3 regions of the Bacillus methanolicus genome follow, and region 3 is predicted to be linked to each of the others. Evidence: riboswitches for the same ligand, from Rfam matches in the RefSeq annotation. Region 3 holds a riboswitch; each other region holds the start of a gene.
What was found. Region 3 has a riboswitch for cobalamin ahead of C0966_RS06930 (ribonucleoside-diphosphate reductase subunit alpha). Riboswitches for the same ligand answer to the same signal wherever they lie in the genome.

Region 1 (4,952 bases), on a different contig from region 3:
CCTGTTTCATTCCGGCCAGCAAGCCTGAAATTTTTTCTGGCGACAGGTCATCTAAAAGAGAAGCAAGATCATCATTGTCCATTAAATCGAGAACCTTTCCGGTTTTCTCGATTCCAAGTTTATTTAAAACCTCGATTTGTTTTTCTCTGTTTAATTCTTCTATTAAATCAGCAAGCTGGTCGATGTTTAAATAAAGAAGAAAACGTGTTCTATGCTTCTCCGGCAGATTTTCATATAACTGAGCAATATCGTATGGCTGGAGTTCGTCCATTATAGCTTCGAATACTTTCTTCTTGTTTTCTTTCAATGATTTGATGATTTGAAGAGTAATTTGATCCTCTGTCATGTTTTTAATCATGCTTTTCACGCTCCTTCCGCCGGTTTTTCTGCTTCCTAGTTATTATAAGGAATTTATCTTTTAATGGAAACGATAGTATAAGAATAATATAAAGTAAATAATGGATTGCTTTATCTACAGTTTATGAGCTCGAAAAGGAATGGCTCATATCCGTACACGCTTTTTGAAAATAATTGGCATTGAATACAATAAGTTTTTTGAAAACTGCATGAATGAGATAAGATATTTTTTTCAATTTTTGTTAAAATATTAGATACGATGATTGATCGTTTATATAAACAGTGTTTCCGGTGGATTCGTTTTTTTCTGGCAGCAGTCCGCTTTTTTTATATTTAAAAACAGAATTTTATCGGAAAATATATTTATTCATTACGCTCGGAGGTTTCGCCAGTGAAAAAGCACAATCAAGAGTTTCGCGATCTTATCTATGTTCATTTAAATGAAAGTGACCGTTATGTTATTACGTACGGAATCGAATTTTTTGAGTTTGCCCGGTCACTTTCAGATTTAATGAACAATTTATTATTGTTGAAACATCGTTTTGATGACGGTGATTTTAACATGCATACGCTTTTAGAATATGTTCCCAAGGAGAGGCTGAATAGATTGGTAAAAGACGATGTCTACGGATACGGAGATTTTTGCTGGATCGACTTTGCAGAAGTGGAAAGCCTTGACGAGCTGTCAGGAAGGGAGATTGCTGAACTCTTATACCTTGGCCATCTAAAGCAGCATCTAAAGCCGCCGTTTTATAACCATCTCGGCAATCAATTTGTGTACTTGGCTCATGATGACGGATGGTTTAATAAAACTTATTACCGCCATTTAAACCATTTTTACCGAATGCTTGGTGAAGTCATTGCCATGAAATTGAATCAATTGAAAATTGATAAGACCCTTTTGGGAATCAAGAAAAAACGCTCGTACCCTCCTGTTACGAAAGAACTTCTGATGTCGTTGTCAGGGTTTATGAAGGAAGGTGCTGTTTTGTCGTTGAAAAATCTTGCAAAAAACCGAAACCGCCTGGAAATTCCTATATGGGCAATTGGAGATTTTGACAATATGGATGATATGTATGAAGAATTTGAAAAAGTAAAATTGCAAAAAAGTGATGCAAAGCTTGTCTTTGATAAAAAAACAAGAGAATGGCAGCTTTTTGCGACATAAGACCTTTAGCCTTTATCAAAAAATTTTACTGTTTCTTATGACAAATAGTGTATAATACGATTTGACGGAAAATTTCATACATACAAGGAACAGGTGTCTTATTTTTAAGACTTAAAAGGGAAGTTGGTGAAAATCCAACGCGGTCCCGCCACTGTAAATGGGAGCGAGCTGCGATCAGCCACTGTACAGAGATTGTATGGGAAGGTGCAGCAAGTGATGACCATAAGCCAGGAGACCTGCCTGTTTCTTTAGCACCAAATACCTACGAGGATAGGGAGGTGTGGGAAGGCCTTATTATGTCTTTTTTGCATTTCTGAATAATTGGCCAATACTGCATCTCTATACCTGTTATTAGAGATGCTTTTTTATTTGTATTAAAAAGGGGGAGAAACACAATGAAAAAATTATATTCATTATTATTGGCGATGCTTTTTGCAGCAGGCATCCTTGCCGGTTGCGGCGGGGAAGAAAAACCTGATAATAATACATCTTCAAATGAACCGAAGCAAGAGCAAAAATCAGAAACTGAATTTCCGGTGACAATCAAAGACGCAACTGGCGAAGAGGTTGTCATTCAATCAAAACCGGAAAGAATTGTGTCGCTTATTCCGAGTAATACCGAAATTGCGTTTGCTTTAGGTTTGGGAGAAGAAGTGGTTGGAGTATCTGATCATGATAATTATCCCGAAGAGGCGACAAAAAAAGAAAAAATTGGCGGCATGGAAATAAACGTTGAGAAAATTATTTCATTAAATCCAAACCTTGTTCTTGCCAGCCCATCAATTGCTCAAAGTTCCAAGGAAGGCTTGCAGCAGTTGAAAGATGCCGGAATAACTGTTCTCGTTGTTAATGATGCGCAAAATTTTGAACAAGTATACGACTCCATTGAAATGATCGGCACTGCGACAGGTGAAATGGATGAAGCAGAAAAAATCATCCAAAATATGAAAGAACGGATTTCAAAAATAAAAGAAAAAGCTTCTAAAATTGAAGAGAGCAAACAAAAGACAGTATTTGTTGAAATATCGCCTGCTCCCGAAATTTATACACCGGGAAAAAACACGTTTATGGATGAAATGCTCACAATCATCAATGCAAAAAATGCTTTCGGGGAATTAGAAGGATGGGCAAAAATTGATCAGGAAGCCGTGATTGAAAAAAATCCGGATGTGATTGTGACAACATATGGTTTTTATGAAAAAGACCCTGTCGGAAACGTCACAAGCCGCAAGGGCTGGGAAAATATAAATGCCGTAAAAAATAAACAAGTATTTGATGTCCATTCAGATTTGGTTTCCCGTCCGGGTCCGCGTCTTGCCGAAGGAGTAGAGGAACTTGCGAAAGCTGTTTATCCGGAAATTTTTGCTAAGTAACAAAACGATTGCGTATGTTCTTGCAATCTTATTTTTCCTTTCGGCAATGCTGATCGGAATTGCACTCGGGACCGTTTCAGTTCCGGCCTTTACGATTATTCAAATTATTGGTGCTGAAATTTTCCGTTTACCGCCAATCGATCCAATTGATCCGATGTTTTCAAATATTGTGATGAATATCCGTCTGCCGCGGGTTCTCCTCGCTGGTCTTGTAGGGGCATCTCTTGCGATTGCAGGAGCTGCCTTTCAAGGCCTTTTGCGCAATCCGCTTGCTGATCCTTATACTCTTGGGGTATCTTCGGGTGCATCTGTTGGAGCGGTGATCGCGCTGTTTTTTCAAATCACGCTTCCAATTGCCGGCTTGTATACGCTGCCGGTGTTAAGTATAACAGCGTCTATTATCACCGTCTTTTTTGTGCTTTTTTTCGCACAAAAGATTGAACGAACCATGAAAGTTGAAACGATTATTTTAACAGGAATTATTTTCAGCTCATTTCTCGGTGCACTTATTTCCTTAATGATTGCGCTCACAGGGGAAGAGCTTCGGCAAATTATCGGCTGGCTCTTGGGAAGTGTTTCTATGCGAGGCTGGGAATATATTAAGATTATTTTTCCTTTTTTTATTCTTGGCTCTTGCTTGCTGATTATGAATACGAATGAATTAAATGCGCTGTCCTTCGGTGAAGAACGGGCGCAGCATTTAGGTGTTAATGTACTTCAGAGAAAACTGCTTATTTTAATTTCAGGATCCGTTCTTACCGGTGCGGCTGTAGCTGTTTCGGGGACGATTGGGTTTGTCGGACTTGTTGTTCCCCACTTTGTCAGACTGTTGTGGGGGGCTGATCATCGCCACTTATTGCCGCTATCGATGATGATAGGCGGGGGTTTATTAATTCTTGCCGACCTTGTTTCACGGACGATTATTGCGCCATCAGAACTTCCAATCGGCGTGATTACAGCTTTAATAGGAGCTCCGATGTTTGCTGTTATTTTAATAAGAAGAAGGGTAAGAAATGGATAATATGCTAGTTGTCAGCAATCTTTCTGGTGGTTATGATAGCCAAAATATTATAAATGACATTTCTTTTTCAGTTGGGAAAGGGGAATTATTTGGCATTCTCGGCCCAAATGGCAGCGGGAAAACGACTTTATTAAAAATGATCAGTGGTATTTTACCTTATAAAAAGGGAGATATAACGATTAAAGATCGTCCGTTATCAGCGTTTTCTTCTAAAGAGCTTGCGAAAGTAATAGCCGTTTTGCCTCAAGCGATCGGAGACACTTTTTCCTATACGGTAAAAGAAACGGTATCGCTTGGAAGATATGCACATCAAAAAGACTGGTTTCAAACTTGGACAAACGAAGATGAAGCCATTGTCAGGACCGTAATGGAGCAGACAGGAATAAGACGTTTTCATGATCAACCAATCAATCAGCTGTCCGGAGGGGAACGGCAAAGGGTATTTCTCGCTCAGGCGCTTGCCCAAGAGCCGGAAATTCTTCTTCTTGATGAACCGACTAACCACCTTGATTTGTCTTATCAAAAAGAATTGCTAGATCTATTAAAGAGTTGGACGAAGGAACGCAAACTAACCGTCATCTCGATATTCCATGACTTGAATCTTGCCAGCTTGTATTGCGACCGTTTAATGCTGATGGACAAGGGGAGAATCCGTATTAACGATACTCCCAATGAAGTATTAAAAGAAGAGCGTATTCGGGAAGTTTATCATACGGCGATCCAAAAGCAGCCCCATCCGAAAGTGGCTAAGCCGCAAATGGTCTTGCTTCCTGATCAGGAAGAAAATCAAAAATCATTTCAGATTGATGAACGATATTTGACTATCTCAAAGGAATTTATCGGGCTTGTCTCTCCGATCCCGCTCAGAACGATGTCCTCAGGGGTGACTGGTTCGGGAACAGGCTGGCACCGAATGTTCATAAACAGGCATGTCAGTCAAGATTATGATTGCAGCGACCACCGGAGAGAAATGAAAGATTTCTTAAAACAAAACGGTTTTGAACCGGTCGATACTGTTGGAATGATGACGGCT
Region 2 (4,952 bases), 140 kb from region 3:
CTTCTTGTCGTTGGAAGAAAACGATAAGAAGGGGTTTTTAAGTTTTATAAATCCGATAAATATGATAGGTTTAATTGAAAAAAAGAAAGGAGAACGCTATGAATCTAGACCGTTTAAAACATCTCGAAGAGAAAAAGGAGAAAATAATTGATTTTCTTATCCTTTCAGGTGTTTATAAAAAAGGGAATTTTCAACTATTTGAACTTTCACTGCGTGAACTTGAGGAAGAGTACGAAAAGTTAACGAAAAACAAACCGAGAGATTAATAATTCTTTGATTTTAGTTACGTGTTTCCGGTTTTGCTTACTGTGAAACTGGACGCACAAATTTATAAACCAAAGAAAAGGAGAAACAGCATATGGGAACATATGTAAAGATTCCATGGAAACAACAATTTCTGGCAGCTACGATTGATTTTCCGGCTATGTATGAAAAAACGAATGGGGAATGCGCTTATCCATTGGTTATTATTTGCCACGGATTTACAAGCAGCCGCATTGGGGTAGACCGGCTATTTGTAAAAACGGCGCATGCATTAACATTGGACGGATTTGTTGTTGTAAGATTCGATTATGAAGGATGCGGGGAGAGTCCGGGCGTTTATGGAAACAGTGGGTTGGATGAATTAATTGAACAAACAAAAGCTGTTATCGATTTTGGAATTAAGTTAAAAAATATTGACTACAACCAAGTTGTGCTTTTAGGTCACAGTCTCGGTGGTGCAACTGCTCTCCTGACTGCAGTTGAAGATGGACGTGTAAACAAACTTATTCTTTGGTCAGCTGTAGCCCATCCATACGAGGACATTCGAAAGATCGTAGGCAGAGAGAAAGTGATGAACTTGAAAAAAGTTTCAGCAATAGACCATTTAGGATACTCGTTTACAGCGAAATTTTTTCAATCGCTCGAGAAATATCATCCTCTCATCGCTGCACGAAATTTTTCAAAAGATGTCTTGCTTATTCATGGTACAAATGATGAAGAAATTCCTGCAAAATACAGCGCTGATTTTGAACAAGTTTTTCTTAGAAGAGAAACGGGAACTTGCACAAGAAATGAAGTTATCGGAGCCAATCATACGTTTTCTTGCGGGGAACATTTTCAAGACCTTATATCGAAAACACTTGAATGGATCACAAAAAACGTTACCGTCAAAACCTATCAAAATACAAGAACAAAATCTGTTAAAGAATCAATCATTTAGAAATTCTTTGAAAATAGAATTTGACGAACCTAATCGGAAGTGGTAATCTTAGCACAATGGTTTTTTCTCAGAATATTACGACCACTATTCTTTATTAGCGGACAGGATGGACGCAGCTTTTTTGGTCATTTGAGGAATTTCTGATAGATTAGAAAATTTCCTAGTAAACTGTTTCTAAAGGTATCGTATGAAAAGCTTTTCTCTTTCCGGAGTAATGGCTTTTACATAAATAACAACTCCATAAAGAAGGAATCAGGTTCCTTGAATCAAAAGCATTCAAGGATTAAAAGGGAAGATCGGTGAAAATCCGACACGGTCCCGCCACTGTAAGAGAGGAGTCAGCACAACGAATTGCCACTGGTCCATAAGGATTGGGAAGGTATGTTGCTGATGATGAGACTTAAGTCAGGAGACCTGCCTGGTTCAACAACACTGCTGGACCTACGGGAGATAGGGAGGTGTCAAAATTTTGATCAAGAGTAGAATTGATCGTCTACTCCTGCTTATTTAGGCATTTCTAACTATCTATTTGGTCGTTAGAGATGCCTTTTTATTTTTGTGTTTTTATATCAATATTGGAGGTATGGAGATGAGTGGAATCAAAAGCAGTCATTTAGGTTATCCACGCATAGGTGAAAGGCGTGAATGGAAAAAGGCTTTAGAAGCTTTTTGGGCAGGCAAAATAGGAGAAACCGACTTTCTTGATCAAATGGAGCAGATCCGTCTTTCCCATTTACAAAAACAAAAAGAGAAAGGGATCGATCTCATTCCAGTTGGCGATTTTTCATTTTATGATCATATGTTGGATACGGCTGTTATGTTTGGGATGATACCCGAACGTTTCAACTATAAAGGTGGAGTCGTTCCACTTCATACTTATTTTTCAATGGCGAGAGGGAATCAAACAGCGGTAGCATGTGAAATGACAAAATGGTTCAACACGAATTATCACTACATTGTTCCGGAGTATGAAGGAGCGAAACTAACCTTAACAGAAAATAAACCACTTAACGCTTATCGCGAGGCAAAAGAAATGTTGGGAATTGAAGGAAAACCTGTTCTTGTTGGACCTTATACGTTTATTAAACTTTCTAAAGGATATGCACGTACGCAATTACCTGCTTTTATTTTGCAGCTGGTTCCACTGTACGTGCAAATTTTACAAGAATTAGAGAAAGAAGGAGTCGAATGGGTCCAATTGGATGAACCGATCCTAGTTGCTTCAATCACTAAAGAAGAGATGGAAACAGTCGCTTACATTTATAAACAACTTCACGAAGCAGCACCAAAACTTCGTATCATGCTGCAAACTTATTTTGATTCTGTCGAATGGTACTCAGAGTTGATGAAGCTTCCTGTACAAGGAATTGGATTAGATTTTGTTCATGGCTTAGAGGAGAATCTGCAACATCTTAAAACGGTCGGATTTCCTCATGATAAAATACTTGGTGTTGGACTTGTTGATGGACGGAATGTATGGCGTTCTAATTTATATGAAAAATTGGATCTAATAAAAACCATCACGAATTTTGTTCCACAAGATCGTTTATGGCTTCAATCATCCTGCAGCTTACTGCATGTTCCTGTTACGACAAAATATGAAACGAAGCTGGAACCAGAATTGAAAAATGCTTTAGCATTTGCAGATGAAAAGTTAGATGAAATTATATCCTTAGTCAAAGGTTTTCATTATGGTGAAAGCGACGTTAAAGAGACGTTTGCCAACAATGAGACAATTCTCAATCGTTTAGATAAGTCCAAAGCAAGAAATCGTTCTGAAGTCCATCGGTCTGTTAATCAAATCCAAGCACATCATTTTCATCGAAATGCACCTTTTAAAGAGCGATACGAGAAACAACAATCATTGCTCGAATTGCCTTTATTGCCAACTACAACAATAGGAAGCTTTCCGCAAACTTCAGAAGTGAGACAAGCTAGACTGAAGTGGAAAAAAGGCGAGTGGACGACAGAACGCTATGATGTGTTTATCAAAGAGCAAATTAAAAAATGGATTCATATACAAGAAGAGATTGGTCTCGATGTCTTTGTCCATGGAGAATTTGAACGGACAGATATGGTGGAGTTTTTTGGTGAAAAGTTAGGGGGATTTGCTTTTACACAGAATGGATGGGTTCAATCATACGGCTCACGATGTGTTAGACCTCCAATTATTTATGGTGATGTAGATTTTCTTGAGCCCATGACTGTAAAGGAAAGTGTATATGCCCAATCACTAACAAATAAGCCTGTGAAAGGAATGATTACGGGCCCGGTGACCATTTTAAACTGGTCATTCGTTCGCGACGATTTATCAAGGCAGCAAGTAGCCTATCAAATTGCTCTTGCATTACGAAAAGAGGTGGAAGCGTTAGAGGCTGCAGGAATAAAAATGATTCAAGTAGACGAACCGGCACTCGGTGAAGGATTGCCCCTTAAAAAAGCAGCTTGGAATGACTATTTAGATTGGGCTGTTAAGGCATTTCGCTTAACGACTTCTTCGGTGAAAGAGACGACACAAATTCATACTCATATGTGTTACTGTGAGTTCCAGGAATTTATGGACTCGATTAGCGATTTGGATGCAGATGTGATTTCGATTGAAACATCGCGCAGTCATGGAGAATTGGTTTCTTCATTTACAAATCATTCGTATAATAAAGGAATCGGACTTGGTGTATATGATATTCACAGTCCTCGAATTCCATCTATTGAGGAAATCACAAGCATGATCGAACGTGGTTTGAAAGTGCTTGAACCGACTCTGTTTTGGATTAACCCGGATTGTGGATTAAAAACACGTGGCATTGAAGAAACAATCGCTTCTCTGAAAAATATGGTTGCCGCAGCTGCGATCGCCCGCGAACAGTTAATACCTGCACCTAAAAGCGGAATTAAACAAATTAAAATGAAAAAGTAAACCTGCATAGCCTTACCTGACGTCGATCAAATTTAACTACAAAAACCCGATCATTTGCCCTCAACGTGGTAGAAAATCGGGTTTTTGGTTTTTTGGTAATGTCCGAACATGCTTGTTCTTTTTTTAATTTCATTCAATTACAATAGAATATAAATAGTACATATATATTAATAGAGAGAAGAGGTCTAAGAATGGACAAAACATTGAGAGGGCATCATCTTTTGTGTGTGCACGGATTCCGCGGAATGGGCTACAGCCCTGAATTTGTCGAGAGAATGGCTGATATTGTTAAAGATATAAGAAATGAAGAGAAAGATTTTTCAATAATAGTAGTTGCGGCACTTGATGATGCCTGTATGGCATGTCCCCATCGAGGGATGATAAAGTGTGAAGCTGATGAAAATTCAAATGAACACGTTCTTTCTATGGATGAAAAGGTCATCCGTCATTTAGGCATAGAGAAGGAAAAAAGCTATTCAAAATCAATGTTAGTTTCTTTAACAGCCTCAAAAGTACAACCTGAAGACTTGGATTATTTATGTAAAGGATGTTCGTGGCTTCCATACGGAGTGTGCAAAGAAGGCATAAGAGATCTAAAAGAAAAAAGTAAATGATAATGTTAATCACGAAAGCTTTCTTCGCTTGTTTTTTCCCGATATGGTATAAACTATAGAAGTAATATACAAGACAGAAGGAGATTTTACATCATGGAAAATTCAAAGTGTTGTAGAGAATCATTTGTAGTTAAAACAAGCATTGTCTTACCTCCGGATACAAATACTTATGGGACAATGTTCGGGGGGAAGTTGATGGCTTACATAGATGAAATCG
Region 3 (4,952 bases):
AACCAGCCAAACCATAATATGAATGCACCGGCTGAAGCTAAAGGAATGTTACTAGGTGCAAAAACATTGGCACTGCCATCCGAATTAAATCTACCTTTTCTAGGTCCCAACAGTTTTGCCATTGCAAATGCAGCAAAGCCGCCTACTGCATGTATCGCAGCAGAACCGGCAAAATCCTTCATTCCTAATTTTGCCAACCATCCATCGCTGTTCCAAATCCAATGACCTGAAAGTGGATAAACGATGATACAAATAAGAGCTGCTGTTAAAACGTAGGCTTTAAAATTCATACGCTCGGCTACCGCACCCGACACAATAGAAATACAAGCTACCGCAAATCCCATTTGAAAAAGTACAAAAGCTGTACTAGGTAATTCAATAGAAAGAGCAATCTTTTCAGGGCTGCCAAATAAGGTCGTTCCAATGATTCCGAACGCATCTTTCCCATACATTACTCCAAAGCCAACCATCCAAAAAGCTAAAGCACCTACCGTTAAATCGACAATTATTTTCATTGTTACATTGACAGCGTTTTTCGTACGAACCAAACCGGCTTCCAGTAAACTAAAACCACCTTCCATAAACAGCACCATTGCCGCTGCTAACACAATCCAAACCGTATTTAAATACATCAGCTCCATGAAAGTCACCCCTCCTGATTAAGTAAATCATCAATATCAAAGTCTGCTTTACCTGTTCGAATGTTATAAGCTTCCAAAATTGGATAAACGTAAATTTTACCGTCACCATCTTCTCCGGTTTGAGCTGATTCATATATCTTTTTAATCGTAGGCTCCACCATATAATCAGAAAGAATAATCTCCAATTTAACTTTTGGATGGAGAGTCACTTGATAATTTTTTCCGCGATAGACACCTTGAGTATCTTTCTGTTTCCCTCTCCCAACTACCTGGGACACGGTAAAACCTGTAATTCCTATCTTCTTCAAGCCTTTAATCGTCTCAGTGAGTCTTTCCGGTCTAATAATCGCTTCAAGTTTTTTCATTTAAACCACCTATTCATGTGAGGTTTTATAACATCTTATGATAAGCAATATGACAATATATACAATATGTCAATAGCACATTAAATTGGAAATATTATGAATAAATGACATAGTGAAAGGATTAAGAATTGGTGCAGATGATTATGTGACAAAACCATTCAATGAGGAGGAACTATCGAAGCAGTGATGAGAAGGTGCGAAAATCAAAATCAAGAGAAAGTCACTTTTAAAGGCTTAATATGGGATCACGACTCTTTTGAATTAAAATATAAAGAAAATCATATCACAGTCACACCAAAGGAATTTGCTTTAATAGGTTTGTTTTTACGAAATCCCAACAAAGTGTTTACACGGGAGCATTTACTTTCTAACGTATGGGGCCAGCTTGCTGAAACAGAGGACAGAACCATTGACTCACATATCCGAAATATTTGAGAAAAATTGCGCAAGGCTGGCTTCCCGATCGATGATCAACTATTGACTGTTTGGGGAATTGGCTATAAGTGGAGAGTTGATGATAATAAGTAGTATGCCCACTACATTTTTCGTAATATCAACTCACGGTTCTGCGCGTTGGCTTCATAATTTGTAACTATTTTGATGCCACAACAAGTGCAATATAAATATGTAGTGGCTACCTTGATTATAAATTTTTATGGATAATAGTGGTTGGACAAATCACCTAATTCGTTATTAAACATAAAATGGAACAGAATGAAAAGAGGAAGGAAGTCTAATTTAATGAATCATTATCAACAACATTATTATCCAGTTAATCCTTATAATCAGTTCCCACAGTACCCTTATTCAGAGATGATGGCCCATCAAGTGACTAAACAAGTGCTATACCCTCAGTTCAAGAATGCTACTTTAGCAGCAATTAGCCCTTTTGTAAACTATGGTTTAAAGGAAGGAGCACAAACTTCTTATAAACATGCACTTCAAGAAGTGGCAGCAATGGCGTATTTACTTGGCAAAGGATTTGATCCTCAAACCGCTTATCTAACAGTTGAATCATGGGAAATAAACGAGCATTTTTAGATTGATTTAACGAACATACGATCATGTATGTTCGTTTTGTTAACGATCGTCATAATAGTTTTTTAAGGCTTGTAAAATAAAAACTAATTGCTATTGTATTACGAGTGCGTCAGCAAAATAAGCAGAGTAGAAAACTGATTTCAGAAGGGATTTACGTCTGCGAGTCATTAAATTTTACATAAAATAAAACCCTCATTTAAATTTGTCAAATAATACTTGAAAAAATAAAGCTGTTACTTTAGTATTGAACTTAACGTCTATATATTGAATAATCAAAAACGACAACAACTATATATTGTGTTGCCTTAAAATAAGATGCCATTAGGCTTAATAGGGAATCTGGTGAGAATCCAGAGCTGCCCCCGCAACTGTAATTGCTGACGAAATGAGCAGACCACTGTATAAGTAAGCTTTGTAGGTGCTTATATGGGAAGGGCTCAAAGTAGGAGGAAGCATAAGTCAGGAGACCTGTCTTATTTTAAGATGTTTCAACTTCTTCGGGGATTGAGAAGATGAAACGGTGGCAACAGAAGGCATAGGACTGGTCTTTTCTTTCCTACATACCTTTTGATGTTATCGTTTCATCCGCTCAAAAACCTTGAGCGGATTTTTTATTTAGGAGGGAAAATTTTGAGTACTGAAACCTATTCAGATCTTCATTACGTGTTGGAAGCTGTCAACCAGGCTGCAAACAAATATGATATCGATGCTACTGAAATCACGAAACGAATAAAAGAACTGAACGCAACTGAGTCTGAAGCAAACCAACAAGCTTTATTTTATGCTTTAAATCACATAGCGATGGATCAGCCTAATTGGACGTTTGTCGCGGCCCGTTTATACCTTAATGAATTATATGAAAAGGCAGCAACCAATCGATGCTATGACCGCTCTTCAAAGTATGGTGATTTTTATCAGCTCATCAAAGTATTAACCGAAAAAGGGATTTATTCTAGTGATCTTCTGTCCTTTTATACGAAAGATGAAATCGATGAGTTGGGAAAAGAGATAGATCCTGATCGCGATCATTTATTTAATTATATAGGACTTTTTTTGCTTGCTGACCGATATCTTGCAAAAGATCACGATCGGAATATTTATGAGCTTCCACAGGAGCGTTTCATGATTATTGCCATGACCATTATGAAACTCGAAAACCAGTCTATCCGATTAGACCTTGTTAAGGAAGCGTATTGGGCATTAAGTAATCTTTATATGACAGTAGCTACCCCTACACTATCAAATGCCGGTAAAAGTTACGGCCAACTTTCATCATGCTTTATTGATACGGTCGATGATTCTCTCGATGGCATTTATTTGAATAATTGGGATATCGCAAGATTAAGTAAAGACGGGGGCGGCATTGGAATCTATTTCGGAAAGGTACGGGCACTTGGTTCCGATATCAAAAAATTTAAAGGGAATTCTTCCGGGGTTGTGCCATGGATTCGATTAATTAATGATACTGCCGTTAGTGTCGACCAATTGGGGCAGCGGCAAGGGGCCGTGGCTGTTTATCTTGACATATTCCATAAAGACATCATGAACGGATTTCTTGATTTAAAAACGAATAATGGAGATGAACGCCGAAAAGCACATGATATTTTCACAGGTGTGACAATACCAGATTTGTTTATGGAAAAATTGCAGGAAATAGATGAAAACGGAAGAAGCATCGGGCTATGGCATACATTCTGTCCTCATCAAGTCAAACAAATCATGGGATGGAAAGATGAACATGGTAATCCCCTCGGACTTGAAGATTTTTATGATGAAATAGATAAAAAATATTTTACGGAGAAATACGAAGAAGCTGTCAATCACCCGCTTCTGCCCCGTAAAACCTATCGCGCAATGGATATAATGGCCCGTATTATGATCGCGCAGTTGGAAACAGGAACGCCTTATATGTTCTACCGTGATGAAGTGAACCGGCAAAACCCGAACAAGCATTTATTAAGTGAAGGACGCACTTCCATCTTTTGCAGTAATTTATGTACAGAGATTGCTCAAAATATGTCGACGACAACGATCATAAAAGAATATCAAGATAAGGATGGAAATATCGTTATCGTTCGGAAACCAGGGGATTTCGTTGTTTGTAACCTGTCCTCTATTAATCTGGCAAAAGCTGTTCCAGCAAATGTGTTGGAGCGTTTAATCCGTATTCAAGTCAGAATGCTGGATAATGTCATTGACTTAAATACGATATCGGTAGGTCAGGCACAACAAACAAATAAAAAATACCGAGCAGTCGGTTTGGGTACATTTGGCTGGCATCACCTTCTTGCTCTTGAGGGGATTCATTGGGAGTCTGAAGAGGCTGTTCGATACGCAGATAAACTTTATGAAGAGATTGCATACTACACCATCTGTACTTCCATGGAACTTGCAAAGGAAAAAGGACCATACAGCCAATTTATAGGTTCGGAGTGGCATACTGGTCTTTATTTTGAACGAAGAAACTATGTTTCAAGCCGCTGGATCGAATTAAAAGAAGCTGTAGCCAAACATGGAATTCGGAACGGCTGGCTGATGGCGATTGCACCTAACTCATCAACAGCGAAAATCGGCGGTTCAACAGATGGAATCGATCCTTTATACGCAGTAGAATACGCTGAAGAAAAGAAAAATTTTAAATTTAAAGTAACAGCCCCAGATTTGAATCATGTCACCTACAATTATTATCGCCGCGCGAGACATGAATTAGATCAACGATGGAGCATTAGACAAAATGCGGCACGCCAGCGCCATATTGACCAAGCGATCAGCTTTAACTTATATGTGCGGCACGATATTAAAGCAAAAGATTTATTAAACCTCCATCTCGAAGCATGGAAGCAAGGGTTAAAAACTACTTACTACGTAAGGAGCACATCCCAAGCTGAAATAGAAGAGTGCGAAG

Region 1: another riboswitch for cobalamin. It lies ahead of C0966_RS15445 (ABC transporter substrate-binding protein); the one in region 3 lies ahead of C0966_RS06930 (ribonucleoside-diphosphate reductase subunit alpha).
Region 2: another riboswitch for cobalamin. It lies ahead of metE (5-methyltetrahydropteroyltriglutamate--homocysteine S-methyltransferase); the one in region 3 lies ahead of C0966_RS06930 (ribonucleoside-diphosphate reductase subunit alpha).

What each region holds. Positions count from the first base shown of each region.
Region 1 covers NZ_PNFF01000002.1:757,900-762,851, forward strand. Annotated here, with positions in the region: gene mgtE (magnesium transporter) at 1-358, opposite strand, end outside; gene C0966_RS15440 (hypothetical protein) at 749-1,525, shown strand; cobalamin riboswitch at 1,600-1,783, shown strand; gene C0966_RS15445 (ABC transporter substrate-binding protein) at 1,921-2,898, shown strand; gene C0966_RS15450 (FecCD family ABC transporter permease) at 2,861-3,919, shown strand; gene C0966_RS15455 (adenosylcobinamide amidohydrolase) at 3,921-4,952, shown strand, end outside.
Region 2 covers NZ_PNFF01000001.1:1,254,337-1,259,288, reverse strand. Annotated here, with positions in the region: gene fbpA (Fur-regulated basic protein FbpA) at 99-266, shown strand; gene C0966_RS06300 (alpha/beta hydrolase family protein) at 359-1,204, shown strand; cobalamin riboswitch at 1,442-1,640, shown strand; gene metE (5-methyltetrahydropteroyltriglutamate--homocysteine S-methyltransferase) at 1,794-4,121, shown strand; gene C0966_RS06290 (DUF1284 domain-containing protein) at 4,313-4,735, shown strand; gene C0966_RS06285 (acyl-CoA thioesterase) at 4,829-4,952, shown strand, end outside.
Region 3 covers NZ_PNFF01000001.1:1,396,819-1,401,770, forward strand. Annotated here, with positions in the region: gene C0966_RS06910 (ammonium transporter) at 1-641, opposite strand, end outside; gene C0966_RS06915 (P-II family nitrogen regulator) at 647-1,006, opposite strand; partial or broken gene C0966_RS06920 (winged helix-turn-helix domain-containing protein) at 1,113-1,534, shown strand; gene C0966_RS06925 (hypothetical protein) at 1,748-2,047, shown strand; cobalamin riboswitch at 2,344-2,537, shown strand; gene C0966_RS06930 (ribonucleoside-diphosphate reductase subunit alpha) at 2,678-4,952, shown strand, end outside.